4 regions of the Bacillus sp. N5-665 genome follow, and region 1 is predicted to be linked to each of the others. Evidence: riboswitches for the same ligand, from Rfam matches in the RefSeq annotation. Region 1 holds a riboswitch; each other region holds the start of a gene.

Region 1 (7,692 bases):
GTAATTAGGCAGAATTTAGATAAGGTAGAAGATTTATGGAACTGGAATCGTAAAGTATTTAATCCAGCGGAAGAAGAGATTGCTGGCGAGGATCTAGTTGGTGTATTACTCGTTTATGAAAATAGCGAGACATATATGTATAACGTGATGAATAGCAGTCAAGTTTTTCGTAAATATAAAACGAATGCAACTTACTTTCAAGTAGGATGCGGAATTTATGCTGGTTTGTGTAGTTTACTTTTCGATAACTTTAAACAAGGTGCCTATTATGTAGAGGAATTATTATTAAATACAGAAAGTAAGTATGGAGAATATTTAAATTTATATATGAAGGATTTTGTAGTAGGGGGAAATGATTTTACGGATGGACTGCTACATGATCGGGTAAGATGGATATAAGTTATAGCGAAAAGGGAGGGGGATGGGGATCCCCTTCCTTTTCTTATTGCCCTGAAAGCAATTTCATACTGATAATTTAAGGAGATAATATGTAGAGTGTTTGTATAGAACATGAGGAGTATTTATATGAACAAATTTAAAAGCTTTATCTATGAGGAAAAAGAAGCCTTAAAAGTATTTGAAAGAATTAACGGGTTTGTTAGTGAATTGATGTTATTAGGAAAACCGAAATCAACGAATTATGAATGGTGTAATATACGGGAATCCTTTTATATGTTGTACAGCTAATGGAAAGTTATGCAGCGCGATATAGAGTGAAATTTCATGTGCAAGTAGATGGAAATCTACCTGTTATAAATGGTGATGATAAAAAATTAAAACAAGTGTTATTAAAAATGGAATAGAATCAATGCCAGAAGGTGGAGATATTCATATTCGTGCATATCAAAAAACTGAAAGGCATTTGTGTATTCCTGTTGAAGATCAAGGCTTTGGTATAGAGAAGGTTGGAAAGGCTTTTTACACAACAAAGGAGAATAGTACGGAACGACTTGGATTGATGGTCACATATAAAATTATTAAGGAACATCAAGGAAGTACTGCGATTCCAAGTAGCATGGGAATAGGGAAAAAGTGGAAATTTTTTTACCGACAGCATAATGTGCTAGAGGAAAATATTTTTCAGAAAAGTGTTCTTGTTGTGTAAATATAAACATTTTATAAAATGTTTCAAGAAGGGTTTTTTTTATAAAATACTTCGTTTATAATGGAGGAAAATATCGACATGAGATTTGTTATTCATGTAACGGTTCGGTAGTGTTAGAGAAAGAAGGGGTGCACGCGCATCCTTTTTTCTATGCAGATATTATGAAAGAGGTGGTATGATGGAATTAACATTAAATTCGACTGTATGTTTACACACGATTCAATTTCGAAAAGAGCAAAAGAATTATATTGTAAAAGATACAATTACAGGAGAAAAATATGAAATGCCGCCACTTTGGATTGATGCATTGGCAATGATGCGTGACGGTTTTTTATTAGGGGAAATTGAGGAGAAATTAAAAGAAGAGTATCCAGAAGAAGAAATAAATATGTTAGCATTTACGAGGCAACTGTTAGAGCTAGAGCTTGTTGGAATGGTAGATGGGGAAGAAATAGCTTGTACAAAGAAGAAAGAGAAAGATTATTTAGCTTGGTTACGTCCTCGTGTTGAGCAATTCTTTCTTAGTTTAAATAAAAAAAATAGAAGCAAAGGTCAATGATGATCTTTGCTTTTTTGTATAGTTTGTTTAAAAAATTACAGCGAATGCTCTTGCAAAAGCACCGTCGCTATCTTTAATTTTTAAAGGTGCCGCTGAGAAAAAGAAACGTTTCGTGTGAATGGCATCTAAGTTTGTTAAGTTTTCAATTAAATAAATATTATTCCCAAGTAGTATGTGATGAATTGGTGATGTTTCTGTCGTTACCTCATCAGGAGAAATGAAATCTAGGCCGACCGATTTTACTTTTAATTGAACTAATTCCTCGGCTAATTCTTCAGAAAGATAAAAAGCTTCTTGCTCATACGCCTCTGTATTCCATTTAGTAGATAGATTGGAATGGAAAATAACAATATCTCCTTCTTTTATGTCAGCGTTGTGTAATACTTCTTTAGGTAGTTTTCGTTCTTGTACATGAGTTACATCAATAAGAACAGCTTCGCCTACAAATTGATCTAGGGGTAATTGATCAATAGTCGTTGCGCCTGAAATGAAATGAGCAGGAGCATCACAATGCGTGCCAACATGAACGACAGAATGAAAATCTGTAACTTGATAGCCTGTCTCTTCAACGCTTGTAATGGCTCCTAAATTGATTTTTGGTGTTCCAGGGAATTGAGACATATTGTTTTCAAATGTTTGTGATAGGTCAATTACTTTCATTTTAAATACCTCCAATATATGTTTTGAAATATAAAAAACTCACCTTTCATAATCAAGAAAGATGAGTTTTGCACACAATAGTTACGTTTTATCTTTCAAAATGCAATGCATTTTGCAGGAATTAGCACCTATTCAGTTTATATAAACTGAGGTTGCTGGGCTTCAAAGGGCCGGTCCCTCTGCCTCTCTTGATAAAGACATATTAAGTTTTCATTTCTGAATATTCACTACTTTTAAATTGTAATTCATTTCCTTTTTTCGTGCAATACAAAATAGGTATTCACCCAAATAAAGTTGCTCGCATATTGTAGCTTATGTAAATAGAATGCTGCGAAGGAGTGAGTGCAGTGACAGGGAATGTATTGAATTATTACGCTGGTGGAAATACAGCTAGAGGATTTCATAATTTATACGACGAGAATTTAAAAGGGCTAAACAGGTTATTTATTTTAAAGGGTGGTCCTGGAACCGGGAAATCTTCTTTAATCAAAGCAATAGGTCGTGAGTGGGTTGAAAAAGGATATGATATTGAATTTTTACACTGTTCTTCTGATAATAAATCGGTTGATGGTGTAATTATCCCGAAGTTAAAAGTAGGAATTGTTGATGGAACATCACCGCATGTTATTGAGCCGAAAATGCCAGGAGTTGTCGAAGAGTATATTAATTTAGGGGTTGCTTGGGAATCAAATAAATTAAGAAAGCAGAAGGTGGAAATTGAACGATTTGTTTCAGAAGCAAGCAAGGCTTTTCAAACTGCTTACGCTTGTTTTAACGAGGCACTAGTTATACATGATGAGTGGGAGAAAATATATATTAATAATATTGATTTTAATAAAGCAAATGAACTAACCGATCAGCTGATTCAGAAGTTATTTACAGATAAAGGCGGGAAACAATCGCTTGTGAAACATCGGTTTTTAGGGGCAGCTACACCGAAAGGAGCAGTTGATTTTGTTCCTAATTTAACAGAGGGATTACCACATCGTTATTTTATAAAAGGACGCCCAGGCTCTGGGAAATCAACAATGCTTAAAAAATTAGCTAAGGCAGCAGAAGAAAAAGGATTTGAAGTTGAAGTATATCATTGTGGATTTGATCCAAATAGTCTTGATATGGTTATCGTAAGAGAATTAGGGTTTGCAATTTTTGATAGCACCGCACCACATGAATATTTTCCGAGCCGCGAAGGTGATGAAATTATAGATATGTATGCCTTAATTGTGACACCAGGAACAGATGAGAAGTATGCGAAAGAAATTCGTGACGTGTCGATTCAATATAAAGCAAAAATGAATGAGGCGATGTCTTTCTTGGCGAAAGCGAAATCAGTTCGTGATAAATTAGAAAGAATTTATATTGCTGCTATGGATTTTTCAAAAGTAGACGCATATAAAGAGGAGATTCAAAAAGAGTTTGAACGAATTGCGGTTAGTGTAACAGAAAAGAACAAGTAAAAAATAAGGAACTTTGGTAGGCTGTCGGGAATTTTCTGACAGCTATTTTAGTATGTAGTAAACTTAGTAGTATATTTGTCGAATTTCCAAGGAAATAATCAAAAAATGAAGAGGGTATGAAATGAGAGAGAAAATTAGGTTGGAGTTAGCAAGAATTGAACAAGAGAATGATGTGAAAATTTTATTTGCAGTGGAATCAGGGAGTCGTGCTTGGGGATTTCCATCGAAAGATAGTGATTATGATGTTAGATTCGTTTATATGCACCCGGTCGAATGGTATTTATCAATTCATGATAAACGAGATGTAATTGAGTATCCGATTAGTGATGATTTAGATATAAGCGGATGGGATATTAAAAAAGCGTTACAATTATTCGCAAAGTCAAACCCAGCTTTACTCGAATGGATTCGATCACCGATTTTTTATTCGAAAAACTCTCATTTTCCAGAACAACTTCAGCAAATGAGTGATAAGCACTTTGATCCAAAAGCAACGATATATCATTACTTACATATGGCTTCAAAAAATTATCGTGAATTTTTGCAAGGTGAGAATGTAAAGTTGAAAAAGTACTTTTATGTATTACGTCCTATTTTAGCTTGTAAGTGGTTAGAGGAGAAAGAGACTTTACCACCTGTAGAATTCGATCGATTGATTACAGAGTTATCATTAGAACGCAGTGTATTAGATGAAATTGAACAGTTGTTAATAAAGAAAAAGGCAGGTACTGAATTAGATGTTGGATTAAAAATTGAGGTGTTGAATCAATTTTTAGAAGAACAAATTCATTACTACCAGCAATATGTAAAAGGAATTGAAAAGGGATCAGGGATCGATATTGAGAGTTTAAATACATTGTTTCGGGATATGTTGTTTGCAGTATATGAAAAAGAGCACAAGTGAGTTTGTGCTCTTTTTTTATTTTGTAGGAATAAAGAAAACAGATATAGCTGCAAGAAGACCCGCGAATGAGAATAAGTAAAAATTCCATGCTAAGTCATATTGCATTGTTATAATAATACCGACAAGAATAGGACCAGCAATCGCGCCAACTCGGCCAAGTCCAAGTCCCCAGCCTAAGGAGGTAGCTCGGATATGAGACGGGAAGTATTGTGTTACATATGCATTTAATATTTGAGTAATACCGACTGATCCAATTCCAGCAAGACCAATTAAAAGATAAATGATTGTAACAGATGGTTTAATTGTTAATAGTCCAATACATATAGCTGCCATAAGATAGGAGATGCTAATAACAATTTTAGCCCCTATACGATCCGCTATTGCTCCAGCAAATAATGCACCGATAGCGGCAGTAATATTTAGCATAAGTAAAAATGATAGACTAGATCCAAGAGGGTATCCTGCTTGGCGCATCATCTGCGGTAACCAAGTATTTAAACCATATATTAAAAACATTCCCATTATATAAGTAATCCAAAAAAGCAACGTCGCTTTTATGTACTCTTTTGAGAATAACGTAAGAAATCCATTTTTCTTTCGTATATTAGGTGGGGCTTGATGAGTTTCATCTTTTTCATGGAATTCAATTTGAAAACGATTAAGGATTTGGTCTACTTCTTCTTGGCGATTACGTGATAATAAAAATTGAATGGATTCAGGTAAATAACGAATGATGAAAGGAATGAGGAGCAGTGGAATCATTCCGATGCCAAACATAATTCTCCATCCGAAATCTTCTAACATAAACATAGACAAAATAGCACCTAACACGATACCTAAAGGGTAGCCAGTAAACATAAGAGCATAAATAAAAGATTGTCTTTTTTTTTGTGAATATTCAACAGTAAGTGCTGAAGCTGTTGGAATAACACCGCCTAATCCGATTCCTCCGATAAATCGAGATAAACCAAATAATTCAGGGGAAGGAGCAAGTGCAGCAAGGCCCATCGTGATGGAGAAAAGTGCTAAACAGCATATAAGCGTCCATTTTCGTCCAATTAGATCTGTGATGGTTCCAACTAGAATAGCGCCAATAAACATGCCAAATAAAGCATAGCTAGCAATTGTACCAGCGTGTGCCGGTGAAAGTGCCCAGCTTTTGTCTTCTAGGAGCTTTGGCAGAACGGCACCGTAAATACCTAAATCATATCCATCAGCTAGAATGGCTAGCCAACAAATAAAAACAACAAGTTTTGTAATAGAGCTTGAAAAGATAGTTTTTGTAGATTCTAGATGAGGTGGAGCTGAAGGTTGCATAGTATTCCCTCCTTTTATTTATAGATAAATATATTATTTTATTTGATGTTAATATTTCCCTTCTTATGTCGAAGTTTATCTGAAAAGGTTTTATAACAAATAAAGAAGTTCAACAGGAATCCTGTTGAACTTCTTTATTTGTTTACTCATTATCAACTCGTTTTAACGGTTGATCTGCTGGACCTTCCATAACATCTCCCTCAATTGAAAAGCGGGAACCATGGCAAGGGCAGTCCCAAGTACAATCACCATTATTCCATTCAACTTCGCAGCCGAGATGTGTACAAGTTGTATCGACAATATGTAATTTACCATCTTTGTCCTTATAAGCACCTGCTCGTTTCCCATTAACATGTACGACAGATCCTTCACCAACTTCGAGATCTTCTGGCTTACGTAATGTGGTTTCAATCTTTCCTTCAATTAAATGTTTCGCAACATCAATGTTCTGGGAGAGGAATGTTTTTATATCTGGATTTGCATGGAAGCGTGATGGTGCATACAGTTCCTTATAGGGATTGTGGACTTTTAGAATGGAGTCCTTCAGTAAATGAGCGGCAGCAGTTCCAGTTGTCATTCCCCATTTACGATATCCAGTTGCAACAAATATATTTGGATTTCTTTCGTTAATATGTCCGATATAAGGAAGCTTATCTAGCGTGATTAAATCTTGTGCTGACCATCTATAGGGAACTTCATCTACTCCAAACGTTGCTTCCGCAAAAGAATACAGTGCTTCATAATGAAGCATTGTGTTTATTCCTTGTCCTGTTTTATGACTTTCTCCGCCAATTAAAATTAATTTTTCCCCATTGTTTGTTGTATAGCGCAAGGAACGTTTTGGGTCATCAATACTTAAATACATGCCACCTGGATAATCCGTTTTTGCTTTGATTGCAAGAGCATAAGAGCGTTCGGCATACATTCGCGTAAAGAAAAAGCTATTCGCATCATAGAAAGGAAAATGTGAACAAGAGACAACATATTTGCAAGTGATGCGATGCCCGCCTTTTGTAATGACTTGTGGATAATCACCTTTTCCCACATCAATAGCTGTTGTTTGTTCATAAACTTTTCCGCCCATCTCCACAAACTTTTCTAAAAGTGTTTTCAAATAAAGGAGGGGATGGAATTGTGCTTGGTTTTTCATGACAAGTGCAGATTGTACTGGAATCGGAATCGATAGAGATTGAACATAGTCACAAGGTATATTTAATTTTTGATAGGCTTCATATTCTTTCGATAAACTTCTTAATCCATTATCAGTAGTTGTATATAAATATGAATCTTCATTTGAGAAATTACAGTCGATTTTATATGTTTTCACCGTCTCATTTATGAATTGTAGAGCATGATTATTTGATTCATAGTAAAGCCTCGCTTTTTCCAAACCAAAATGATTTATTAATTCATCATAAATAAGATCGTGTTGTGCTGTTACCTTCGCTGTTGTATGCCCAGTTGTTCCATTTAAAATAAGACCAGAATCAATTAAAACAACGTTCATACCTTCTTTTGCAAGTAAATAGGCAGTAGTAATGCCTGTAATACCAGCTCCGATAACAGCAACTTCTGCCTTTGTATCTTCAGATAAATGAGGAAAAGCAGGGACTTGAGTAGATTCAATCCAATAGGATAATGGAAATTGTGGAAATGTATCGCTTGTCATTATAGAAACCTCCCGATTTTA
Region 2 (7,692 bases), 2.5 Mb from region 1:
TGAGGGATTCATCAATAAAGCTATAATGAAAGTAAATAAAGTTAGCAACACAGCAATAACAAAGGCATCTGGGACATATTTCTGAGACCATCTCGAAAATACATTTGCACATCGTGTAAGCAATGATTCTTTCTTTCCTGGTTCTGGATTTGTCTCCAATAAAGAATGTTTCATAAATATTCTCCTTTCTAAACTTTAATAAGGTAAATATAAATAACATTCCACAAAAGAAAATAAAATCCTTTTGCACTTGCTGCATACTAATCAACTAGAGTTACACTCAGATGCCGTTACTTTCACCCTCTCATTAACGATTGATTCCCACGGACGTGGTACCCTCGTATTAATAAATATCATTTTATGTTCATTTCCAATTAACTTTATAAACGAAACAAGTTGCTCAGTAGTAAAGGCTCCATTTGTATCTAATCCAACAATGAAATAGTTTCCTAAATTCGCTTCATTTTTTAACTCTTTAACTACAGGAATTATTATTTTAAATCCACAGGAATAACCAATTTCAAAACAAAATTAACAATACTAGTTGGCGGACAACCATTTACAATTCTTCAGGGATGGTTGTCTATCGAAGTTAGCGCAAACGGACGTAACTTTCAGATAATCAATACGCATTTAGAGCCGTTTTCTCCCCCTGTTCAAGTTGCTCAAGGGAACGAATCACTAACAGGACCAGCCAATACAAATCTACCGCTAATCCTTCTAGAAAATTCAAATTCAAGTGCTAACGGAACCAGTTCACCAACATATAGAAATTTCATCACGATATTGTATTAATTCAGCTTCTTATCTTAATAAAAAAATGTATTTCAATTTATAATTTTAATAGAAGGAATAGATTAAGTGGAGGAGGTACTTTGAGGATAGCGCCTTTTCTTTATAAAAACTCAAAATGCTGGCATTGTTAATATTTTCGTTCCATCTGGTGGCGGTCAATGGGCTGTGCAAGCACCAATTATGATTCCAGCTGGCGCTGAACTTGGTGTACCTGCTGCAAAAACAGCAATGGCAATTGCGTGGGGCGATGCTTGGACGAACTTGATTCAACCGTTCTGGGCATTACCGGCATTAGCGATAGCTGGTTTAGGTGCTCGTGATATTATGGGATTTTACGTCGTTAACTTACTATATGCAGGATTTATCATTAGTCTATGTTTCTTATTTATTTAAAACAAAAAGCTAGTTTTATACTAGCTTTTTTACATAATAAATCACTTATTTCCCACGCAATTTATTACGGTCTCCCACTCTATCTCCGTAAGATGTAACGCCTCAAATGAAAAAAAGTCTTCACATACTTTTTCAATTACATGTGGATTTTTCTTAAGGAAATTCCACTGTAACGCTTTAGGAAGAAAATACGTTTCATATTCTTTACTTCCTCTTACTACCTCATCCACTTCTCTTTCACAAATTCCTCTTATTAAATAATCATTCCTTAATTGAATCTGTATTTGTTGAAACATTTCACTACATTTCTTCAATTGGATTAAACAATTAATATATGTACGAAAAAGTTCATTATCATACTGACAACACTTTATAATACGTTCCATTTCATTCATAATGAACGAGCCTTTTCTTCTATGTGTAATAACCACTTTTCCCGCTTCTCTACTTTACTCGTTTTCACAGATTGAAAAACAGATCGTTTTATATCGCGAATGCCGCAAAAACGTAACACACCTCGCTTCATCATAATCCAATCGGCTGATCGATATAATAGTGCGACGTACCATAATGGCGAGTCTAACGTATTAATTACCCATGCCTTCTTCCCTTTCAATAAGCCTTTCGGCAGGGCTCCTTCATATTTATAAGCAAAACCAGCAACGAAAATGCGATCAATAAACCCTTTTAAAATAGCAGGCATCCCCCACCACCATATCGGATATATAAAGAGAAGCGTATCCGCTTCTTCCACTAACGTTCTGTACCGGGCTGTTTCTTCTTCATTTACTAAATCACGTCTTTTCTTCTCCTCATTAAATACAAGGACTGGATCAAATTGTTCTTTATATAAATCAAGTACCTTAACCGAATGATCTGTTTCTTGTAATCCTTTTTGTACATGCTTTAATATCGCCGCGTTAAAACTGGAAGGACTAGGATGAGCGTATACAATTAGTACGTTCACTACAAAACAACTCCCTCTATAAGTTACAGTTTCCCCTTCTTTAACATCTTTTCTACAATTTGCACGTTTTTCGAACTTTGTAATAAACGATTTAATAATGTAAGTAACTCTTCCTTTTCTAAATCTTTCAGTTTCTCTTTAAGCGTACTTTCACCAGCACCTTGAATATCATAAACAACTGCCGCCATATGCTTACAATAATTCTCATATGGACACTCGCAGCTACTTTCTGTAAAATTTTCAAGATCAATCATTACTTCATAGTTTCCTGCATTTCCAGTAACAAAAGCAAATATTTTCTTTTCTTGTATTTCAACATCTTCTACATGTCCTTCTTCATAATATTCAAAACCTTTATCCATAATGTACTTAGGAATCCATTTCGTTATATCATTTAGTAAGTAAGCGTACATAACAACACCTCTTCCTTTAATTCCCTTTTGACTTCCAAAACCCTGCATGTTATTCTAATAACTGTCAAATAGCAAGTCTATATGACAAAACGACTGACACCTATTCGGCGGAGGTGTCTCTTTTCATTTGCAGCCGATATGAAGTGCCTCTTTCAGGCACATTCAATCTTTGACACTACACACTCAACACCATTCCCTTGTATCAGGCTGCTTAAGCAGTCTTTTACTCTACATACTTCAAAAAAAAGAGAGCTTAGCTCCCTTTTCCTGCCTTATAAAATACCCCTTTTTCAGTATAGAGATATTCATCAGCTAATGTAATTTTCCCATCCAGTTTCAGTTCATCTAATAGTCTTGATAAATAAAATTGATGTAACATCTTTTTCGTGAATTTTCCTTCATGATGCGAAACGATATGTTCTTGAATATCTAACAATGATATTGGCTTATCTTGCTCTATCATATATTCATAAACTGTACTACGCAGTTTTACGTATTTTTCGAGTGTCACAGTACTTCGCAACCCCTTTCTTCTTAATATAAATTTTCGTAATCGGTTTTTTTGCAACAAAAAAACCTCTCCGATAAGAAGAAGTTACGTATATATCTTCGTCTTATCTCCCAGAACAAATATGTTCTGCTGGAATTAGCACCTGCATCGCGGTTGCTGGGTTTCATCGGGCCAGTCCCTCCACCTCTCTGGATAAGAAAATATTCACTTAATTCCTACTATACGTAATTTCGTTTTAATTGTCAAATAAATATAACAAATTATATTTTGTTCCTTACTGTTCATACTATACATATATGAATATGCAAGGAGGATTATGAAATGCACGAAAATGCTCGTGGATATGTCCAAAATTCTTTTCAATCATTACAAGAAGCAAAACATTGTTTAGAAGAAGCGCTACAGACTGTTGAAAAAGATTTTAATCGCGCTCGTATTGAACAATCACTTTATGCGATCGAACAAGCTATTCAACGCTGTGATTACACCGTTCATATTTTAGAACAAGATTGAAAAAACTTCCCATCATAAGATGGGAAGTTTTTTCAAATGGCATACTTCATAATTATTACCGTTATAATTAAAAAATATACAGAATTAGCAATTTCTAAAACCCCTACTTTTATAATAGAAATTTTTTTGCCATACAACATAATTGCTCGAATGACACTCGGTATAAAAATAAGAGAACACCACGGATTCATTGAAAATACAATGATTGTTAATACAATATGGTACCCCCATGATATACGGCGATACTTCGGGTTATTTTTCTCGCGAATCATCGTTTTTACATAAAATGTACTTCCTAAAAAATATAAAAATGAAATAAGCGCAATAAATAGTGCTGTTTTATCTATAAGTTTCATTGAAAAATAATAACTAACTAAACCACCAATACAAAAAACAATAATCGCACTAATGTCATTTAGTAACGCTCTTTCATTCTTTTGACGGGCGTAATACATATTTACTATAAATAATGGAATCATTACTGCTACGAATAAAAGAATGCGCCATTCATATAATAGAGAAATCATCCCAAATACGAAAGCGATGATAAAATATACAATTGCTGCATGTAAAAACTCTTTTTTTCGTTTTTGCTTTATGTACGTAAGAAATGGATACGTAGCTAAATAGATAAAGAACCAAGCTAAAAACAATGGAATATGATAAATAGTAGGTTTCCCAAGTATGACACTTAATAGAAATGGTATAACGAGCATGGCCCATGCACCATGTTGCTTCGGAATAACTAACTTCATTAACTATACACCTCCCTTTTGAAAATAGTTCTCACCTACTATTATACAAATAATTTTATATAGTAACGGATATATATTGGACTATTTTTTGACAATAAAAAATGCTCCTTACAATATGTAAGAAGCATGAAAGAGGCAAACGAATATGTAAGTCGCGACCCTACCTTATATGAGTATGCTTTTCTATGCCATGTTATGCTTATCTAATATGCCATATTTCTTTTTGAATCTCGTAAGAATCGTAATCCAAGACGTACTAAATAATAGTAAGAAAACAACATTCGAAATCGCATGGCTCAAATCGAAATAAAAACTTGCGATATAATACGAAATGACAGCTTCCCACGTTGCCTCACGTATGAAACCGAGAAGCCCCCAGAAGTTCATAATCCAACCAAATAAAAATCCAACAAACAATCCGTATAGAAGTCTTCCCCATAGCTTTCTCATTAAAAATGTATTACGTAATAATCCAGCTATAAAACCAATCATACCCCAGGAAAACATTTGCCACGGCGTCCACGGACCTTGCCCTAAAAAGATGTTAGATACGATAGCCGCTGTTGCACCGATCATAAAACCAGTTTCACTCCCAAACACAATTGCAGAAACGATAATGACAAATGAAGTCGGTTGTACACTTGGCAATATCGAAAATGGCACGCGGCTAACTGCTGCAATTGCCGCTAACACAGCAACGAGCACAATTTCACGTGAAACAAAAGCCTTTCTTTCAAAGCGGATATAGAAAGGTAACATAATAATAACTAATAAAAACAAACTACTTAACATGTAATAACCGTCCATGATAAGTGTAGTAAAGAGTAATGTGCCTATTATTACTGCAAAAATACATATTATGAATGCAACATATCGTTTGGACACGCTTCGTACACATCCTCCCACGTTAATGCATATGGCAATTCTTTTCGAATGAATCGATTGATAGATGTTGTATAAAAGAAGTTTCCACTAAAAAATTCCTTCGGTGCATCATTCATAATAACTGCTCCGTCAAATAACATCATGCATTGATCAACGTATTTCGCTGCAAACTCAATATCATGCGTTGCCATTACAATTGTTGTACCTTCTTTTTGTAGCTTTCTAAATAGCTCTCCTACTCTTTCTTTTTTCCACGGATCTAATCCCTTTGTCGGTTCATCAAGTAACAATAAAGTCGGCTTTGATAATAACGTTGTACATAACGCAAGTAGTTGTTGCTCTCCCCCGCTACAATCATGCGGATGGCGTTCTTTAAGCGAATGTAACCAAAACTGTTTTAGCATATCTTCTGCTATTTCTTTTCCTTGTTCTCCATATAACTCACGTGCACGTTCATACACTTCTTCCCACACTGTATCAAATGTAAAATGATAATACGGATGTTGTGATACATACCCGATCCTTTTAAATCGTTCTTTCGAATCAATTTTATGTATCACTTTCCCATTCCACTTTACTTTCCCTCTTCTCGCTTTTTGCACTCCCGCTAAAATCGTTAACAGTGTAGATTTACCTGTACCATTTTTCCCAACGAGAGCTACCCATTTTCCTTTTTCAATCGATACGGTTAAATATCGTAAAATAAGCGGACTATTTTTTTCATATTGGAACGAAATATGCTCTGCGCTTAAAATGACTTCTCGCTTTTCACTTTGTGCTATTGGCTCATTCACATATGATATATCTGAAAAGTTATTCAGTTTCATTTGTGCTTCTCGCACTGTAAACGGAATATCTTCCACGTCCCATTCTAAAAACAATCTTGGAATTTGCGGAATAAATGGACGGAACTTTTCAACTTCCCACATGTTCGCTATAACCGTTTTAGGACTGCCATCATAAACGATGCGGCCGTTATCCATACAAATAACGCGTGTTGCAAGTGGTATCACTTCATCTAAACGATGTTCACTTAAAACGATCGTAATTCCAAGTTCTTCGTTAATACGTTTTAACAATCCTAAAAACTCTTTCGCAGCAATTGGATCTAACTGCGCCGTCGGTTCATCTAATAATAATAATTTCGGCTGCATAACTAATACCGCAGCTAAATTGACGAGCTGCTTTTGCCCGCCAGATAACGTATGAACAGATTGATGCAATAAATCTTGAAATCCTAAGAAGCTAATAAGCTCTGCTATTCGTTTTTGAATAATCTGTGATGGTAACCCGATATTTTCTAAAGAAAATGCTAATTCTTGAATTACCGTATCCATTACGAGCTGATTTTCTGGATTTTGAAATACCATACCAATTTCTTGTGCAGATAATAAATCAGGTACTTCCTCTAATAAAACGTCATCATAAAAAATTTCTCCTGAACGTGTCCCAATTGGAAGTAATTCCTTTTTAAAATGTTTTAATAAAGTCGTCTTCCCAGAGCCTGATCCGCCGGCAAGTGCAATAAACTCTCCTTTTTGAATAGAAAGAGAAATATGCTGTAACGCATATTCGTTTTCATCAGCATATACAAATGATAAATTGTTTATTTCTGCATGCGCCACCATATCCATTCCCTTCCTTCCATTATAATTGGTAAACTAATAAACATCGTAAGTACGACAAACATCACTCCATCGTATTGCTGAAATAGAATAGATTCGACTTTCGGATAAATGATTAGCTTTCCCCCGCCATACGTACTACATATAATAGCAATGATAAGTAGAATACTTAAATAACTGAGCGTATACCAATCTCGTCTTTCCATTCTATACCCAATATATGTCGTACGCTTCGTTACACCAAATCCACGGGCTTGCATAGAATCTGCTGTTTGCAGCGCATCTTCTAACGAACAAATTAATAATACTTGCAGCAATTGCATACCGTTTTTCACCCGTTCAACAATTGAGCCTGCATCTACTTGTACACCTTTTGTCTTTTGGACGAGTGTTATTTTCTGTAATCGCCTCATAAACAAAGGAACAAACCTCACTGTAATCATCGTTAACAATGCTACTTTCGGTGAAATTCTAGAAAACAAATATAAAAATTTATGACTTGAAATAATATCATTATACGAAGCAAACGTAAACATAATCGCAACTAATAATAACCCCATTACTACTCCAAACATAATTGCCTCAAGCTTAATACGGCTATCCCCTAACCAAAATAATGTAGTTCGGCCTCTATGCGTTAATAATGAATTAAATAAAATGACCATAAAAAAGAAAACAATTGTGCTCGGTAACATCTTTCTTATCTTTTCGCTATTCCCTTGCATCACATTGATTATAACGATTAATAGAATTGCTCCAATTAAAAAAAGAGGATGAAGACACATCATACATAGTATCATCACCCCGATATAATAGAAAAAATTCACAAAAGGAT
Region 3 (7,692 bases), 2.7 Mb from region 1:
TTATTTGGATGCCCGATTTACTAATACCGGATTTTCCACCTTCTACTTATATTACTACATTATACCAATTTACTCATACTTACGCCTAACAAAATTTATCTTTTATACCTTCAGATCTTTAAAATAAAAGTCTTCTGTCTAAAAACGATAAAATAATTAAAGAACCTTATATGTTGCAGAAACTATCTCAAATCACGAAACATGTAAAACAATACAGAAAAAACTATAAAAAATTCACAATTTTTTAATTAAATTTTACTAATTGTTATTAACGGGGTACAGTCCCATCGCTATCAACCTAATAAAACAAAATACCCCCTAAAATTAAAAAATGAGCTGACTTCTCAAAATAAATAACTATAGAGAAAGAAAATTTTCATTTAGGGGGTACTTCAAAACCTTAGCTTGATGGTGATGGGGCGGGCTCCCACACAGTAAGATTTTATTTCAAAGACACAACGATCTTACTACAAACTTTTTATTTATCTCACACTCTCATCCGATAGTATTACTATTTTTTATTACTAATGTTGCCGTTTCACTCGGATGGCTAAGAGGAAAATGATGGCCATATGGAACAAAATCAACCTTACCAAGATGCGATGGAGCAGAATAACCTCTGTCATAATCCCCCCAAATAATGTGAAGATTATACTTTGTTACTTCATTGAAATCACCTTGATCGTTTTTCAGTAGTAAACTGTTAAGCTGAACTGTAGTATTTAATATTCTAGGAGAAGTAAAACTGTTACTTATTTTTTCGATATAATGTTCAGGGATGCTCTCCATACTTTCAAACAAACCATTACTTAATAAATAACGCCCTATCAAATTAGTAGTTGCCAATTTTAATGTCCATTTGTTCATAAATTGGGGAACATTTAGCGATTTAGGATTTTTTTTAGCAATAGGCGGCTGAAGTAAAGTGATTGAATACTTCTTATCTATGTACTCTTGTACCAATGCTTCCAGAAGAATAAACGCACCGAATGAATGACCAATTAGATGTGCACCATTCGTAGCTTTCTCTAATAACTTTTTCACTACATTCAAATAGATATCTAGAAGATTTTTCTCTCGTTTAAAAGGAGAACGTCCCAAACCTGGAAGATCCAAGATCCATACAGGTTGACCAGTTTTTTCATGAAGCTCTTGTGCTAAAGGAAATAAATCCTCTCCATCACTCAATAAACCATGTAATAAAATAAACGGTTTACCCTCTCCTTGTAATTGGTAAAGGGTAATGTTATCACATAATGTTCGTTTAAATAAATGATTATGCTGGCCATTTTGATGCATCATTCGATAATCCAGATCAGCTACTACGGCAGGGAAAAATTTCATTACACTCGTCTTCTTAAACCAATCTCCTCCCATAATTTTTTTCGCTGAAACATTTGAAAATTTTCGTTTTGTAATAAAATTCAGTCCATCAGAAGGAATTTTTGTTATTTTACTTACCCCACTATTCATAATTGCTTTCATAAGTGGCATTGGGACAGAGATTTTTGGTGCCCTCATATTCATACTTTCCGACATAATACTTAATAATTCAGCAATGTTCTGATCGTGCTGTTTGTCTTCAACAAGTGTATATGTTTGAATAGTCGGTTGTTCCAATCTGAAAACCTGCACAATAAACTTCGCAAGCTCATCGTTTGAAATAAGTGGTAACCTATATCCCTTACCTCCAGGAATCACTGGCATGAGCCCTCTTCGCATACTCATCACAAGCAAACCTAATCCTGCTATCTGCTCTGTACTCCCAGTTTTACTACTACCGACTACAGTTGGCGGATTAATTACAGAAAGCGGATAACCTACTGCTGATGCCTGGTGACGGATATAAAGATCTGCTAAAAATTTTGTTCTCTCATATGGATTTTTCATTTTCAAATAATTGTTTCCTTCTTTAAACACATCAATTGTAATCTTGCTATTTTTATCATCAAAGGGACTCATATAACCTACAACATGAATAAATTGTTGCAAGCCCTTCAATTGATGAATGCTTTTAGCTAATTCACTAATATGTTTGGCGCCATTTAAAAATACGGAAGCTGCCTCTTTACTTGTCGCTTGAATATCCATGGGGCCTCCTGCGTGAATAATCACATCCGTTTTCAATACCCTCTCCTTATCTTCAGCACTTAGACCTAAATCTATTTTCGTCAAATCACCTTCAATAAAGTGCATAACTGCCTTTTTTAAGATGCCTCTTTCTTGAAAAATGCGTATTGCTTTACTTTTCGACCTCACTAAAAGAAGAATTTTAACATCCTCTTTGGCTAATTCTTTCACTAATTGCTTTCCAATAAAGCCTGTTCCACCAATTAAAAATACTGTTCTCATATAAGATCTCCTTTTAGTACTATTCAGTACTAATTTGATGTAAAAAAAATGCTTCTTTTATCGAAGCAATTTAAAAAAATGATCTGCTGTTTTCGTGATTACAGTTGCATCCTTCAATGTTTCTGAAATAAATAACGCTCCTTCAAGATTTGTAATAAAAAGGGATGCAACCTCATCAATATTAATCGTATTTCTGAATTCTCCATTCTCTACCCCTTGTTTAAGTAATAGAGAAACTTTCTTTTGTAATCCTGTAAAAAAAAGACCTATTTTTTCTTTTATTTGCGTGGCCTGTTTAGGACTTTGAATATAAAGAGTAATAAATGGACAGCTCCCCTTATACTCTCTCGACTGAACTCCTTGTGATAATTGCTTTAAAAACAGTTGGATACGATCTTCCACTAAAAATTGGTTCTGAGAAAGTACGTCATCAATTGCAGATTGATACATTTCAATCCAATAATCAACGACCCCTTCTAATAATACTTCCTTATTAGAAAAGTGATAATACACATTAGATTTTGAAACTTTGCTTACACGCACTAATTCATCCATACTTGTATAAGCAAACCCTTTTTCTAAAAATAATGTTGCAGCTACTTCAATCACACGTTTTTGATTCATTAATTTTAACTTTGTCATAACTAGAACTATATAGTACTAATTTAAATATTGCAAGTATTTATATTAATTTAGAAAAAAGTTTGATTAAAAAAGTTCCACTAACATTGATTTTACTGCAAAAAAATCTTATTTTGAATAAAGTTGAACTTAACCCCGAAATTGTTAATTCACTATCGTCTAATAGGGGTCCCATATATACCCATCAACTTAAGAAAAAGAAATGCCCCCAAAACGAAAAAATGAGCGGCTTCTCAAAATAGCTATCTGTAGAGAAAGAAAATTTTAATTTAGGGGGATATGAAAATATTAGCTTGATGGGTATGAAGTAGTGCCCCTATAAACAAAACCCACCAGAAACATCTAAAATTTGCCCCGTTACCCAGCGGCTATCAGAAGAAGCAAGGAATGCTACTACATCTGCAATATCTTCAACTTGCCCTATTCGTCCGAACACAGATGAATTCGTAGCAAAATTTCGTATTTCCGGATTATCTAGCAATTTCGCATTTATATCTGTCTTCGTATATCCAGGCATAATTGTATTCACTGTTATACCTCTTTCTCCAAGATGTTTAGCTAGAGGAAGTGTCATCGTATTTAGTGCCCCTTTACTTAAACCATATGCAATGGACCCTGCAAAACCAAGTCTTACTTCAGCTGATGAAATGTTAATAACTCGCCCCTCCGCTCGTAATAACGGTAATGTTTGCTGAATTAAGAAGAACGGTGCTTTAATATTTACAGACATAATTTCATCAAAAACTTCTTCTGTCGTATTTTCAATTGTTCCTTGTGTACCTATCCCTGCATTGTTTACTAAAATATCAATCTCTGATGTACCAACTCTTATTTGTAATTCATTCTTCAATTGTTCTACTATCTTTTTGATACCATCAATTGAATTGAAATCCGCTTCAATTAAGAATGCCTTTCCTCCATTAGATTCAATCTCACTAATTGTTTCATCTGCAGCTGCTTTATTTCGGCCATAGTGAATTGCAACTAATGCACCGTCGTTTGCCAATCTCATCGCAATCGCACGACCAATACCGCGACTCGCCCCTGTTACTAACGCTACTTTCCCATCAAGATTCTTCATTTTTTCCACCCTTTCTAAATTTCCGTTTAATAAAGTGAAACTTTAATCAGTGGGGGTTTTCTTCATCCCCCACTGATTATCAGCCCTCACCAATCGGGCTTTTACGGGCAGTTAATCTCTCACCTAACCACTTTGCTCCAGCTGAATTTTGAGGCGGGAGTTTTACTGCCCGTTAATGCGGGATAAATCCTATACTTATATTTTTAAGCAAATACTAATAATTTTAAATATAGATTTATAGGTAATTTAGTTCCTTCACTTATGATATTATAGTAATAATTTACGATTCACTTTAGAAAATAAAGAAAGGAGGCTACACAATGCAAAACACAGTAAAACTAGATGAAATCGATCATAAAATTATGAACTTGTTATATGAAAATGCGAGAATTTCTGTTTCAGAAATAGGACGTATTATATCCATGACGCAGCCTGCTGTAAAAGAACGCATTAACAAACTTGAAGATCAAGGCGTTATAGCTGCATACCGAACGAAATTTGAGCCTTCTAAAATTAATAAGAACATTCAAGCATTCATCATGTTTAAAACGAGTCAATGCTCTGATTTCATCCAATTTTGTAATGCCGCTCCCGAAGTAACTGATTTATATCGAATTAGCGGGGAGTTTAATTATATGATGAAGGTCATGAGCGATTCGATGGATTCTCTCGCTACATTTTTAGACTCCTTAATGCAATTTGGATTATCGTCTCCTTTAATTGTTTTAAAGAGTGAGTTTGAGGAGAAATTGTCGTTCTGATAAGAGGGTACTAAGATAAAGATACCGAGTGTATGTGGAAAAATTTTTATATAATATAAAAAGAACCAGCCATAGGCTGGTTCTTTTTTCATTCAATTTCCTACTAGAAAATCCAGAGATACGTCTCCTTCTCACCTATCCCTGATTTCTCTGCGCCTCTCTAAACTCCTCCTTCACCTTCTCTAACAACCCTTCTACTGTAATTAATCGATACGCTGTATTTGCTAGTGCTTTTGCGGATGTAATTAATGCTTTATCTCCTAATTCTGAACGTGCTGCTTCTCTAAATTCATTCGTATGCGCAATTAAATCGTCTGGACCGATTTTAATGTACGGATGAATGGTCGGTACGACTTGGCTTACGTTTCCTGCGTCTGTTGAGCCGATGCCAAATCTTTCTTTCCGATTTACGTCTTCACCTTGTAATTCTAATTCTTCGGCTACGACGTCATTAAATGTTTTTGTTACGAGTAGTTCATCGATTTCATTTTGGAATTGATGAATTTTCACTTTCGTACCTGTTGCTAATGCTGCTCCTTGTGCGATATTTTTTACTTTTTCTGTTACTTCTGCACATCTTTTTCGCGTTGCTGCGCGGATGAAGAACCTTGCTGCGGCGTAGTCAGGAATAATGTTAGGTGCTTTTCCGCCTTCTGTAATAACGCCATGAATTTTCACATCTGACGGAAGTTGCTGGCGAAGTGCATTAATGCTGTTATACAGCTGAATAATCGCATCTAATGCGTTAATTCCTTCTTCCGGTGAAGCTGCGGCATGAGCTGTTTTTCCGTAAAAATGAAAATCAAGTGGATCGACTGCTAGTGAAGGGCTCGTTGGCGCTGTTTTTCCGCTCGGATGAATCATAAGTGCCGCATCAATATCTTTAAATAACCCCGCTTTTACATAACTCGCTTTCGCACTACCATTTGGTCCTCCTTCTTCAGCTGGAGTACCAAACACGACAACTTCCCCGCCAATTTCTTCAAGCGTTTCTGATAATGCAATCGCAGCCGCAACACTAATTGTGCCAATTAAATTGTGACCACATGCATGACCGAGTCCTGGTAAAGCGTCATACTCAGCTAAAAATGCGATAACTGGCCCTTGTTTTCCTGAACTTTTTCGCGCGATAAAACCTGTTTCATGTCCAGCTATATTGTGTTGTAACTGAAATCCTGCGCTTCCTAATAATAAACTCAACGTTCTTGATGCATAAAACTCTTGGTTACCAATCTCCGGATTCGCATGAATATCGTGACTTGTTTCTATGTACTTTTCCTTATTTCTTTCAATACTCTCTTCAATTGTTTTTCTTTGTGACGTTACTCCAGTCGCTCCCATTTTTCTTCCCCCTTATATTTTCACGTAAAAAAGCCTCTTTCTAAAAGATAGAAAGAGGCTTCTGTATATACAGTCAAAATGAGCTTCTTTCTTATCTTTCAAGTTACCTTGCTGGAATTGGCACAGTATTCATAAAGAATCCGCTGCCGAGGTGTCATAGGGCCAGTCCCTCAACCTCTCGTGATAAGAATTTTCATAAGATTATATTAAATTACATTCATTCTAAGTTCATTCCGATTAAAAGTCAAGGAATTCCTATCCGAATTTACCGAATATCTAAAAATCCTTTTAACACACCAATTGTTTCCGGTGCTTGTAATCTTGCACATACGTACGGAAATTCCATACTACCTTCAAACATCATTTGAGATGTGAGCGGTGCTCCTGCCCAAAAGATTTCATCATCGATTACGATAAACGGGAATGCTTTATTTTGTCTTTGTAACTTTACATTTTTTAACGGAACTGGTCCATCACTATACACTGTTATTTGCGCATTTGTGCGCATTAACGCTTGCCATACTCGTTTATCCACTTGCTTTGTACTTGGAAGCGAAATAATAATTTTTCGTTTTGCGGCTAAAATATCTTTCAATAACCCTTTCGGCTCTTCAAGATTCATTTCCATAAACCAGCGTAAACGTTTCGAAATTTTTCGTTCCCACAATTGTCTTGATGTCGTGCGATCATACACATCTCCGTGCCGTTCTATATGAGCTGTTAATTGTGATAACGCTTGTTTTCTCGAAAGGTTTTTACGCATATAATGGCAATCTGATAATTGAATGAACTTCCCTCTCGCTCTCGTTACGGCTACATTGACGAGGCGATGGTTTTTGTGATCAAAGAATAACACGCCAGGACGTTCTTGCGGATAACTATCCACTGTATCAAATATCATCATATCTCTTTCAGAACCTTGGAATTTATGAACTGTTGCCGCTAAAACTGGTATGTTTTGATATTTCGTTCTCTGCAACATTTCTCTAATACACGTTGATAAAAAGCGGGATTGTGCCCTGTAAGGTGTAACAACACCGATCGATTGAACACCATCTAACAGTCCGATTAACATCATTTGCATCGCTACTAAACCAGACATAATGTTAAATCGAGAACCAGAAGCAGCGTCTTTTAACGAAAAGGCTCCCATTAAACTCGTATCAAATAAAACACTTGCCTCATTTGCGAACGGTTGTAGCTGCGCAAGTTCTTTACGGTCTGAAACAGACGGATGATCATATACTCTATTTTTATAAATAAACGAATTTGTAAACTTCGATATATCCGCATGCATACGTCTTTGTTCCTGCAGCATAAATAGGTTCGGATGTGCTTCTGATTTATTGACAGAATCAACAATCCCAGCATGGTAAAACATATCTTCCCCAAGCCATTTTCGAACGAGTTCATGGTTCGCCATCGCAATTGGAGGTAACTGTAAAAAGTCTCCACAAACGACAATACGTTTTCCAAGTGAAGCAGCTAATGCAATTTGCGGAACATATGCCATAC
Region 4 (7,692 bases), 880 kb from region 1:
TCCCGTTTTTTATTATCGTTTATCTATTCGAGTCGTTAAACTATCACCAATCCACTGAATGAAAAATACAACTAGTAATACACAAATTGTCGCAACGATTGTTACATCGTTATTTCCTCGCTGGAATCCTTCTAAATAAGCAAGTGTTCCAAGGCCACCAGCACCAACAACTCCCGCCATCGCTGTATAGCCTACTAAAGCAATTGTCGTAACAGTAATACCAGATACTAATGCTGGTAACGATTCTGGAATTAACACTTTCAAAATAATTGTGCTTGTTTTTGCTCCCATTGCTTTCGAAGCTTCAATTACACCTTTATCAATTTCACGAAGCGCAATTTCAACCATTCTCGCGTAAAATGGTGCCGCTCCAATAATTAAAGCTGGAAGTGCTGCACTCGCTCCAAGAATTGTTCCAAGCAGAATCTTTGTGAATGGGATTAATAAAATGATTAAAATGATGAACGGTATCGAGCGGAAAATGTTTACGAACGCTCCAATCCCCGTGTTAACCGCTTTGTTTTCCCATAAATTATCTTTCGCTGTCATAAAGAGTAACAATCCTAAAATTAGTCCTAATACAAATGTGGCAAGAGCTGCGATTGCCGTCATATATAACGTTTCACCAGTTGCTTCTAACATTTGATTCCAATCAACATTTGCGATTAACTTATCCATGTGCAATCACCTCCAGCTCTACTTGATCTTGATGTATTCCCTCTATTGCTTGTTGAATCGCTGTTTCCTCACCATTTAAATGAACAACTAAACTACCGTAAGAGCCGTTATTCGTTTGTGCTATATTTCCTTGCAAAATGCTAACTTCTATATCACTGCGTTGCATTAATCTTTGAAGTACTGGTCTTTCTACAGCTTCACCGATAAACTGCAAACGAACTACTTTACCATCTGGATACTTTTCAATTAAACTTTCAATCGTTTCATTTGTATCTTCAGAATCCGTTAACTGCTGTACGAAGCGTTTTGTAATGTCTTTCTGCGGATTGCGGAATACATCAAGTACTGGACCCGTTTCTACAATTTTTCCTTTCTCCATTACCGCCACTCGATTACAAATCTTTCGAATCACGTGCATCTCGTGTGTAATGAGTACAATTGTTAAACCGAGACGCTTATTAATATCTAATAATAAATCTAAAATTTGATCTGTCGTTTCTGGATCAAGAGCTGACGTTGCTTCATCACATAAAAGCACTTGTGGGTTGTTAGCTAATGCTCTTGCAATCCCAACACGTTGCTTTTGTCCTCCGCTTAACTGAGATGGATACGCGTCCCCTCTTCCTTCTAATCCAACAAGATGAATTAACTCGTCGACGCGTTTTCTTCTCTTCGCCTTATCGACACCTGCAATTTCAAGTGGGAACTCGATATTTTCGCGTACAGTTCGTGACCAAAGTAAATTGAAGTGCTGAAAAATCATTCCAATTTCTTGCCTTGCCTTACGAAGTTCACTCCCTGTAATTGCTGAAATCACACGATTTGCAATTGTAATTTGGCCAGAAGTTGGTTTCTCTAACTGATTGAATAATCTGATTAAAGAACTTTTCCCAGCGCCACTATATCCGATAACACCAAATATTTCACCTTTGTCTATTTTTAAATTGGCATTATCTACAGCAGTGACATCACCGCTTTTTGCTTTATATATTTTCTTTACATTTTCTAACAAGATCATGATGTTCACCCCTTTTTTTGTTTAAAAAGCGTAAGCGGCTCGTTTAGAACAAGAGGACGCCCGAATCCCTGACGTAGAGGCGCTTTTTGCCTCATAGGAAGGGATGAAACGACCGACTGTTCTAGCCGCTGAAGCTAGATTTTTGGTCGACTCCGCAATTTTTTATGTTTAATGCGTGTAGTCCACCGTTATCACTACTTTTATTATTTGAATGTCCTCCACATTCAAACAATAAAAAAACCTTTCCGCTTTAGAGAAGCAGAAAGGTTTATATGCGTATATAACAACATTATCCCTCTCTCTCATCTCTCAAAGCATTTGCTTTGCAGGAATTGGCACCATTTCAACATAAGTTGACGGTTGCCGGGCTTCACAGGGCACAGTCCCTCCACCTCTCTTGATAAGAGAAATCAGATTACATTTTCGTCTGATTTGTAATTTATGAAATTGTCTATATTTTATGAATTGAATTGTATCAATATCCATACGCCATGTCAACAGAAATTTTCGTAAAAAAAGAAACTTCAGACTTTTAAGCACCCACTGACATCGGTTTACATATATGAAACATCGATTCGACTAATAGCATCGTTCGATACGTTCCTGAATATTGTACACGTCCATCGTTCATTAACATTTGCAACCTTACATTGCCGTTCACCAATTGTTTTACATCTTCCTCATCTAAACAAACGATTTGCTCTGTTCCTCGTTCCTCATGTAGCAGCTCTATATAATCTCTTGAAATTTGTAGCGAACAACTTTCATCTCCAAAGCGGAAATTAACAGTTTTTTCTCCTTGTCTTAAAAGCGGCTCTAAATGATATTGACCATTAGCGTAATTTACAAATGATTGCAGCAAAGAATATAATTTCACCCTAAATCACATCCTTCATATCACTTTCTATTACACATACCATTCCCTCTCACTAAAGAGCAATCCTGTTACTTTCGCTCGACAAATACTGTAACCCCCCTGCATCTCGACATATTTCCCGAGAAATATGTCGAGGCGGCAAAAACTTTGCCGCCTACTTTAATTCCGTATATAAATATTCAACCGAATGAAATGCATATATCTTCTTCATGAGTGTCCCATTTTCAAAAACAAGTAAACACGGTACACTTTCGATTCCATACTCTTTCGCTAAATGCGGAGCATAATTTAAATCTAACATTCCAATTTTCAAGTCTTCAATTGTCATCTCAACGACTGTTAACATCTTTTTTGCTAATTGGCATGTTCCACACATTGGAGTATATACATATAACACTGTTTTTTCTTCGTTCTCTATTAGGGCTGTAGCTTCGGCTCCTGTCCAATCAATCACTTCTATCATTCCTTACCGTAAATATTCTGTATAAACGTCAATGTCAGCTCCCCATAATACATTTGCTAAGTGTGAAGATGGCGCAGTTGCCACTTCTCGGTACGAGCGATCAATATAAATATGCTCTGCTTGCGGAAATTCTTTTCGAAACTGTTTCCTTAACTTTTCTCCAGCATCATCAGCATCCACTAGTACATACACTTCCTTATCAAAAAACTGATCAATGAGCTCATCCATTTTCGACAAACCAATTGTACCATTTGTACAAACAATTTCCACCGGTTCACGAATAATAGATTCAATCTTTCTTCTATCTGATTTACCTTCTACAATAATGACTTTTTCCACATAAATCATATGTCATCACCCGATCACCATATACTATACAACCTTTAACTTAGTATATAGTATATTCGTTATTTTCATGTTGTTTCCTGTTTATTTTTGCAAAAGAAAAGCGCAAGCAGCTCGTTCAGAACAGGAGGGCATTGGAACTCCTGAACTAGAGGCGCTTTTTGCCTCACAGGAAGAAGCGAAGCCACCGAACAATCTAGCCGCTGGAGCTGGATCATAAAGAAAAGCGCAAGCAGCTCGTTCAGATTGTGAGGGGGATGGAGCTTCTGACGTAAAGGCGCTTTTTGCCTTACAGGAAGAAGCGAAGCCACCGAACAATCTAGCCGCTGGAGCTGGATCATAAAGAAAAGCGCAAGCAGCTCGTTCAGATCGTGAGGGGGATGGAGCTTCTGACGTAAAGGCGCTTTTTGCCTTACAGGAAGAAGCGAAGCCACCGAACAATCTAGCCGCTGGAGCTGGATCATAAAGAAAAGCGCAAGCAGCTCGTTCAGATTGTGAGGGGGATGGAGCTTCTGACGTAAAGGCGCTTTTTGCCTTACAGGAAGAAGCGAAGCCACCGAACAATCTAGCCGCTGGAGCTGGATCATAAAGAAAAGCGCAAGCAGCTCGTTCAGATTGTGAGGGGGATGGAGCTTCTGACGTAAAGGCGCTTTTTGCCTTACAGGAAGAAGCGAAGCCACCGAACAATCTAGCTGCTGGAGCTGGATCATAAAGAAAAGCGCAAGCAGCTCGTTCAGATTGTGAGGGGGATGGAGCTTCTGACGTAAAGGCGCTTTTTGCCTTACAGGAAGAAGCGAAGCCACCGAACAATCTAGCTGCTGGAGCTGGATCATAAAGAAAAGCGCAAGCAGCTCGTTCAGATTGTGAGGGGGATGGAGCTTCTGACGTAAAGGCGCTTTTTGCCTTACAGGAAGAAGCGAAGCCACCGAACAATCTAGCTGCTGGAGCTGGATCATAAAGAAAAGCGGCACCGACTGTTTAGCCCTGTTGGCTAAGGTTCTTTCGTACAGAAGACGCTTTTTTGTCTTCTCGTGCGGAAGGTTCTTAGACATGAAGGGCTAGGAGGTGGAGCTGGACAAAGAAAAGCGCAAGCGGCTCGTTCAGATTACGAAGCCACATGAAACCTTACCGAAAAACATTCATTCCCATAATAGCTTATTCATTTGCACTCGATTTTAAATGTATTATGTAACACAAAATAAAAAAGGACAGCACAAAGGCTGTCCTTTAGTCGACTATAATTAGTCTTGGTTTGTCATTTCTGCATATTTTTCTGCAGTTAATAACTTCTCAACTTGGCTTGCATCAGAAAGTTCAACTTTAACCATCCATGCACCCTCGTATGGAGATTCGTTAACAAGTTCTGGTTGGTCACTTAATTCTTCGTTTACTGCTACAACTTTACCGCTTACAGGTGCGTATAACTCAGAAACTGTTTTAACAGATTCTACGCTTCCGAATGGCTCGTCAGCTTCGATTGTTGCACCTACTTCAGGAAGTTCAACGAATACGATATCGCCTAGCTCACCTTGTGCAAAGTGAGTAATACCGATAACAACTTCATTACCTTCAGTTTTTACCCATTCGTGTTCTTCAGAGTAACGTAAATTATTTGGAATGCTCATGACTGTACCTCCAGTGAATGTATTAATTATGTAAAAATACCTTATTGGTACTTTTTCCACACACTTTCAAACTGCTCTTCGTTAAAACCAAGTGTTACATTCGTTCCATTTGTTACGATTGGACGTTTAATCAACATGCCATCAGATGCTAAAAGTTCGTACATTTCGTCTTCACTTGCATCCTTTAACTTATCTTTCAGACCAAGTTCGCGGTAACGCATTCCACTTGTATTAAAGAATTTTTTTAATGGTAATTCACTTTTTTCATGTAAATTACGTAAATCTTCTTTTGATGGTGGATTTTCAACAATATGAATCATCTCATATGCTACATCGTTTGCCTCAAACCATTTCTTTGCTTTTTGACATGTGCCACACTTTGGATATGAATAAAATGTTACTGTCATAAATTCACCTACTTTTTTACTAACCTTTACCTTTATCATATAGAAAACGTTTTATTATTTCAAACGATTATTCGCTAAACTTTTACTTATTTCGTGATAATTTTTAATAATCCTGCAAATTTTTCTTATTTTTCCGCCATTTGTTAAGAAAAATAAATATATAATTTTTTTAGATTCTTCTCTTATCACTCGCCGAACATATATCTTAAACAAACGTTTGATTAACTCCCTATTTTTCTTTGTTAACCCTTGAATTGCATCGGTTTCTTTCTACCGAACATACACCTTAAACAAACGTTTGATTAGCTCCCTATTTTTCTTTGCTAACCCTTGGGCTACATCGGTTTCTTCCTACCGAACATACACCTTAAACAAACGTTTGATTAAACATAAAAAAGGACCCTTTTACAGGCTCCTTCATCATCGACTTAAATAATCGGCAATTGTTCGAAATACGACGATATACATATTATGAATACTTTCTTCAGTATTTCCACCATTGGACAAACCGACTGCCCATTGTTGTCCTTCACCACTTCCGATATTTGCAAAGCCTTGCGTATACATAGCATTTACATCTTTTCGTGCACTGTTATACTCTATTCCTTTTGTAATAAACGTTGAATATGATTTATCTTGCAAACCGATAAAAAATACTGGTTTCTTTAGCGATGAAAATACATTTTTATACTGCTCTGTTGAGGCTTCTTGAAAGTGATCTTTCATTATTAAAAAACCATCCACTTCCTTAGATTTCTTTTCCAGTTCCTCTAACTTCATTTCCTCAAACTTTATATTCCTAAACGTATCGTTCGGCTTTTCTCCAATAACTCCAATTACGAGTGCTCTTCCGTTATATTCTAATTTCTCTCCTTCTTTATCCTTTGCACACCCAGCACTCACTAGGCATATCAATATAAAAAATAAGAAATACGATAAACGCTTCATTTAGCACCCTCCCCTTCTTTTAAGTCAAGTGACGAAAACGTAAGGTTAATTCAAGAAAATGTAAGTAAAATCGATAGCTCAAATGACGTTTCTATATTATAATCAATTGAATTTACTTACATTACTAAACATAGGAGATTATCATGAAGAAATTTAAACTTTCATCTTTTCTTCCGTTAAGTTATATACTTCTACTCGTACTCGTAAGTCCCCTTTACGATGTATTAAATAAATCTACTGTACACGCAGTAGATGTCACAACTGTAGTAGATGATTGGATTCCATTTGTGAAAGCATTTATTATTCCTTATTTACTTTGGTTTCCTTACTTATACGGCGCACTTATTTATTATTGCTTTGCGGATCGAAAACAATATTATGTCACTTTAAGTAGTATCATTCTTGGAAAACTTGCTTGTTTTTCTATTTATTATTTTTGGCAAACAACTGTACCACGTCCAACAGTCGTTGGATCAGACGTATTTTCCGAACTAGTCCGCTATATTTATAGTATCGACCAACCGGTAAACTGTTTCCCTAGTATTCATGTTCTAACTACATTTGTCATTATGCTAGCTGCCTTTAAACGTAGAGAACAACATGCTTTTGAATATTACATTCTTACCTTCTTCGGTACGCTTATTATTTTATCAACGCTATTTACGAAGCAACACGCATTTGTAGACGCCATTTCTGGAATGACGCTTGCAAGCATACTTTACTTCGGCGTTCAGCTTTTATTAGCAAAAGAAACTGTACGTGTTCCAGTAAAACAAAATCACAAAATGTAAAAAGCAGACTGTGGCTTCCAGTCTGCTTTTCTCTATATAAAAGGAGATTTTCGATTTAAGATTGCGGTACAGTCATATCACCAGAGTGAATACGACCTGCTTTTTTAAGAGCAATGTAAAGTATATAAGAAACAGCTACTGGAATGATGATATAAGTGATGACCATCGCCGGGACAACTTCCCATCCTTCGCTAGAAATTAAATTAATTGGTGCGATAAGAGAACTTAATCCAAGACCTGCAATTTCTTTTCCTGCTTCTAGTTGGAAAATTAATGCGGATACTGGACCAACTATAGCACTGGCGACGACAGTTGGGACGAGAATCATTGGATTTTTAGTGATATTTGGCAACTGCACTTTCGGAGTACAAAGCGCCTGAGCTAATATGCCGCCTAAATTATTTTCTTTCGCTGAGATTACAGAGAATCCGATAAACTGAGCAACGCAGCCTGCAAGAGCAGCACCACCTGCAACACCGTCTAAGCTAAGTGCAATCGCTAACGCAGCTGATGAAGCGGGAGAGATAAGTAATAGTCCCC

What was found. A riboswitch is a leader RNA that binds a small molecule or an ion and turns the genes downstream of it on or off. The one in region 1 is predicted to bind S-adenosylmethionine.
Region 2: linked by a shared signal. The riboswitch ahead of MNO09_RS13545 (hypothetical protein) and the one ahead of MNO09_RS28910 (cyclase family protein) in region 1 are both predicted to bind S-adenosylmethionine.
Region 3: linked by a shared signal. The riboswitch ahead of MNO09_RS14490 (M20 family metallopeptidase) and the one ahead of MNO09_RS28910 (cyclase family protein) in region 1 are both predicted to bind S-adenosylmethionine.
Region 4: linked by a shared signal. The riboswitch ahead of MNO09_RS04705 (methionine ABC transporter ATP-binding protein) and the one ahead of MNO09_RS28910 (cyclase family protein) in region 1 are both predicted to bind S-adenosylmethionine.

Annotation. Positions count from the first base shown of each region.
Region 1 is NZ_CP093325.1:5,130,799-5,138,490, reverse strand. It holds gene MNO09_RS28925 (S-adenosylmethionine decarboxylase related protein) at 1-399, shown strand, start outside; partial or broken gene MNO09_RS28920 (ATP-binding protein) at 568-1,059, shown strand; gene MNO09_RS28915 (hypothetical protein) at 1,284-1,664, shown strand; gene MNO09_RS28910 (cyclase family protein) at 1,692-2,324, opposite strand; SAM riboswitch class I at 2,410-2,522, opposite strand; gene MNO09_RS28905 (PRK06851 family protein) at 2,672-3,781, shown strand; gene MNO09_RS28900 (nucleotidyltransferase domain-containing protein) at 3,903-4,685, shown strand; gene MNO09_RS28895 (MFS transporter) at 4,701-6,002, opposite strand; gene MNO09_RS28890 (FAD-dependent oxidoreductase) at 6,145-7,671, opposite strand.
Region 2 is NZ_CP093325.1:2,146,781-2,154,472, reverse strand. It holds gene MNO09_RS13575 (short-chain fatty acid transporter) at 1-174, opposite strand, end outside; partial or broken gene MNO09_RS13570 (SGNH/GDSL hydrolase family protein) at 280-489, opposite strand; partial or broken gene MNO09_RS13565 (TIGR00366 family protein) at 910-1,188, shown strand; gene MNO09_RS13560 (hypothetical protein) at 1,230-1,583, opposite strand; gene MNO09_RS13555 (NAD(P)H-dependent oxidoreductase) at 1,580-2,155, opposite strand; gene MNO09_RS13550 (SWIM zinc finger family protein) at 2,179-2,568, opposite strand; gene MNO09_RS13545 (hypothetical protein) at 2,822-3,139, opposite strand; SAM riboswitch class I at 3,180-3,278, opposite strand; gene MNO09_RS13540 (hypothetical protein) at 3,401-3,592, shown strand; gene MNO09_RS13535 (YwiC-like family protein) at 3,625-4,347, opposite strand; gene MNO09_RS13530 (ECF transporter S component) at 4,531-5,232, opposite strand; gene MNO09_RS13525 (ABC transporter ATP-binding protein) at 5,205-6,866, opposite strand; gene MNO09_RS13520 (energy-coupling factor transporter transmembrane component T) at 6,839-7,692, opposite strand, start outside.
Region 3 is NZ_CP093325.1:2,309,944-2,317,635, reverse strand. It holds gene MNO09_RS14510 (alpha/beta fold hydrolase) at 496-2,352, opposite strand; gene MNO09_RS14505 (TetR/AcrR family transcriptional regulator) at 2,410-2,976, opposite strand; gene MNO09_RS14500 (SDR family oxidoreductase) at 3,311-4,075, opposite strand; gene MNO09_RS14495 (Lrp/AsnC family transcriptional regulator) at 4,396-4,836, shown strand; gene MNO09_RS14490 (M20 family metallopeptidase) at 4,972-6,177, opposite strand; SAM riboswitch class I at 6,266-6,367, opposite strand; gene MNO09_RS14485 (AAA domain-containing protein) at 6,443-7,692, opposite strand, start outside.
Region 4 is NZ_CP093325.1:488,969-496,660, reverse strand. It holds gene MNO09_RS04710 (methionine ABC transporter permease) at 13-678, opposite strand; gene MNO09_RS04705 (methionine ABC transporter ATP-binding protein) at 671-1,696, opposite strand; SAM riboswitch class I at 1,996-2,103, opposite strand; gene MNO09_RS04700 (hypothetical protein) at 2,229-2,573, opposite strand; gene MNO09_RS04695 (thioredoxin family protein) at 2,728-3,036, opposite strand; gene MNO09_RS04690 (toprim domain-containing protein) at 3,040-3,384, opposite strand; gene MNO09_RS04685 (hypothetical protein) at 3,466-4,314, opposite strand; gene gcvH (glycine cleavage system protein GcvH) at 4,623-5,006, opposite strand; gene MNO09_RS04675 (arsenate reductase family protein) at 5,048-5,413, opposite strand; gene MNO09_RS04670 (hypothetical protein) at 5,834-6,361, opposite strand; gene MNO09_RS04665 (phosphatase PAP2 family protein) at 6,505-7,152, shown strand; gene MNO09_RS04660 (PTS sugar transporter subunit IIC) at 7,208-7,692, opposite strand, start outside.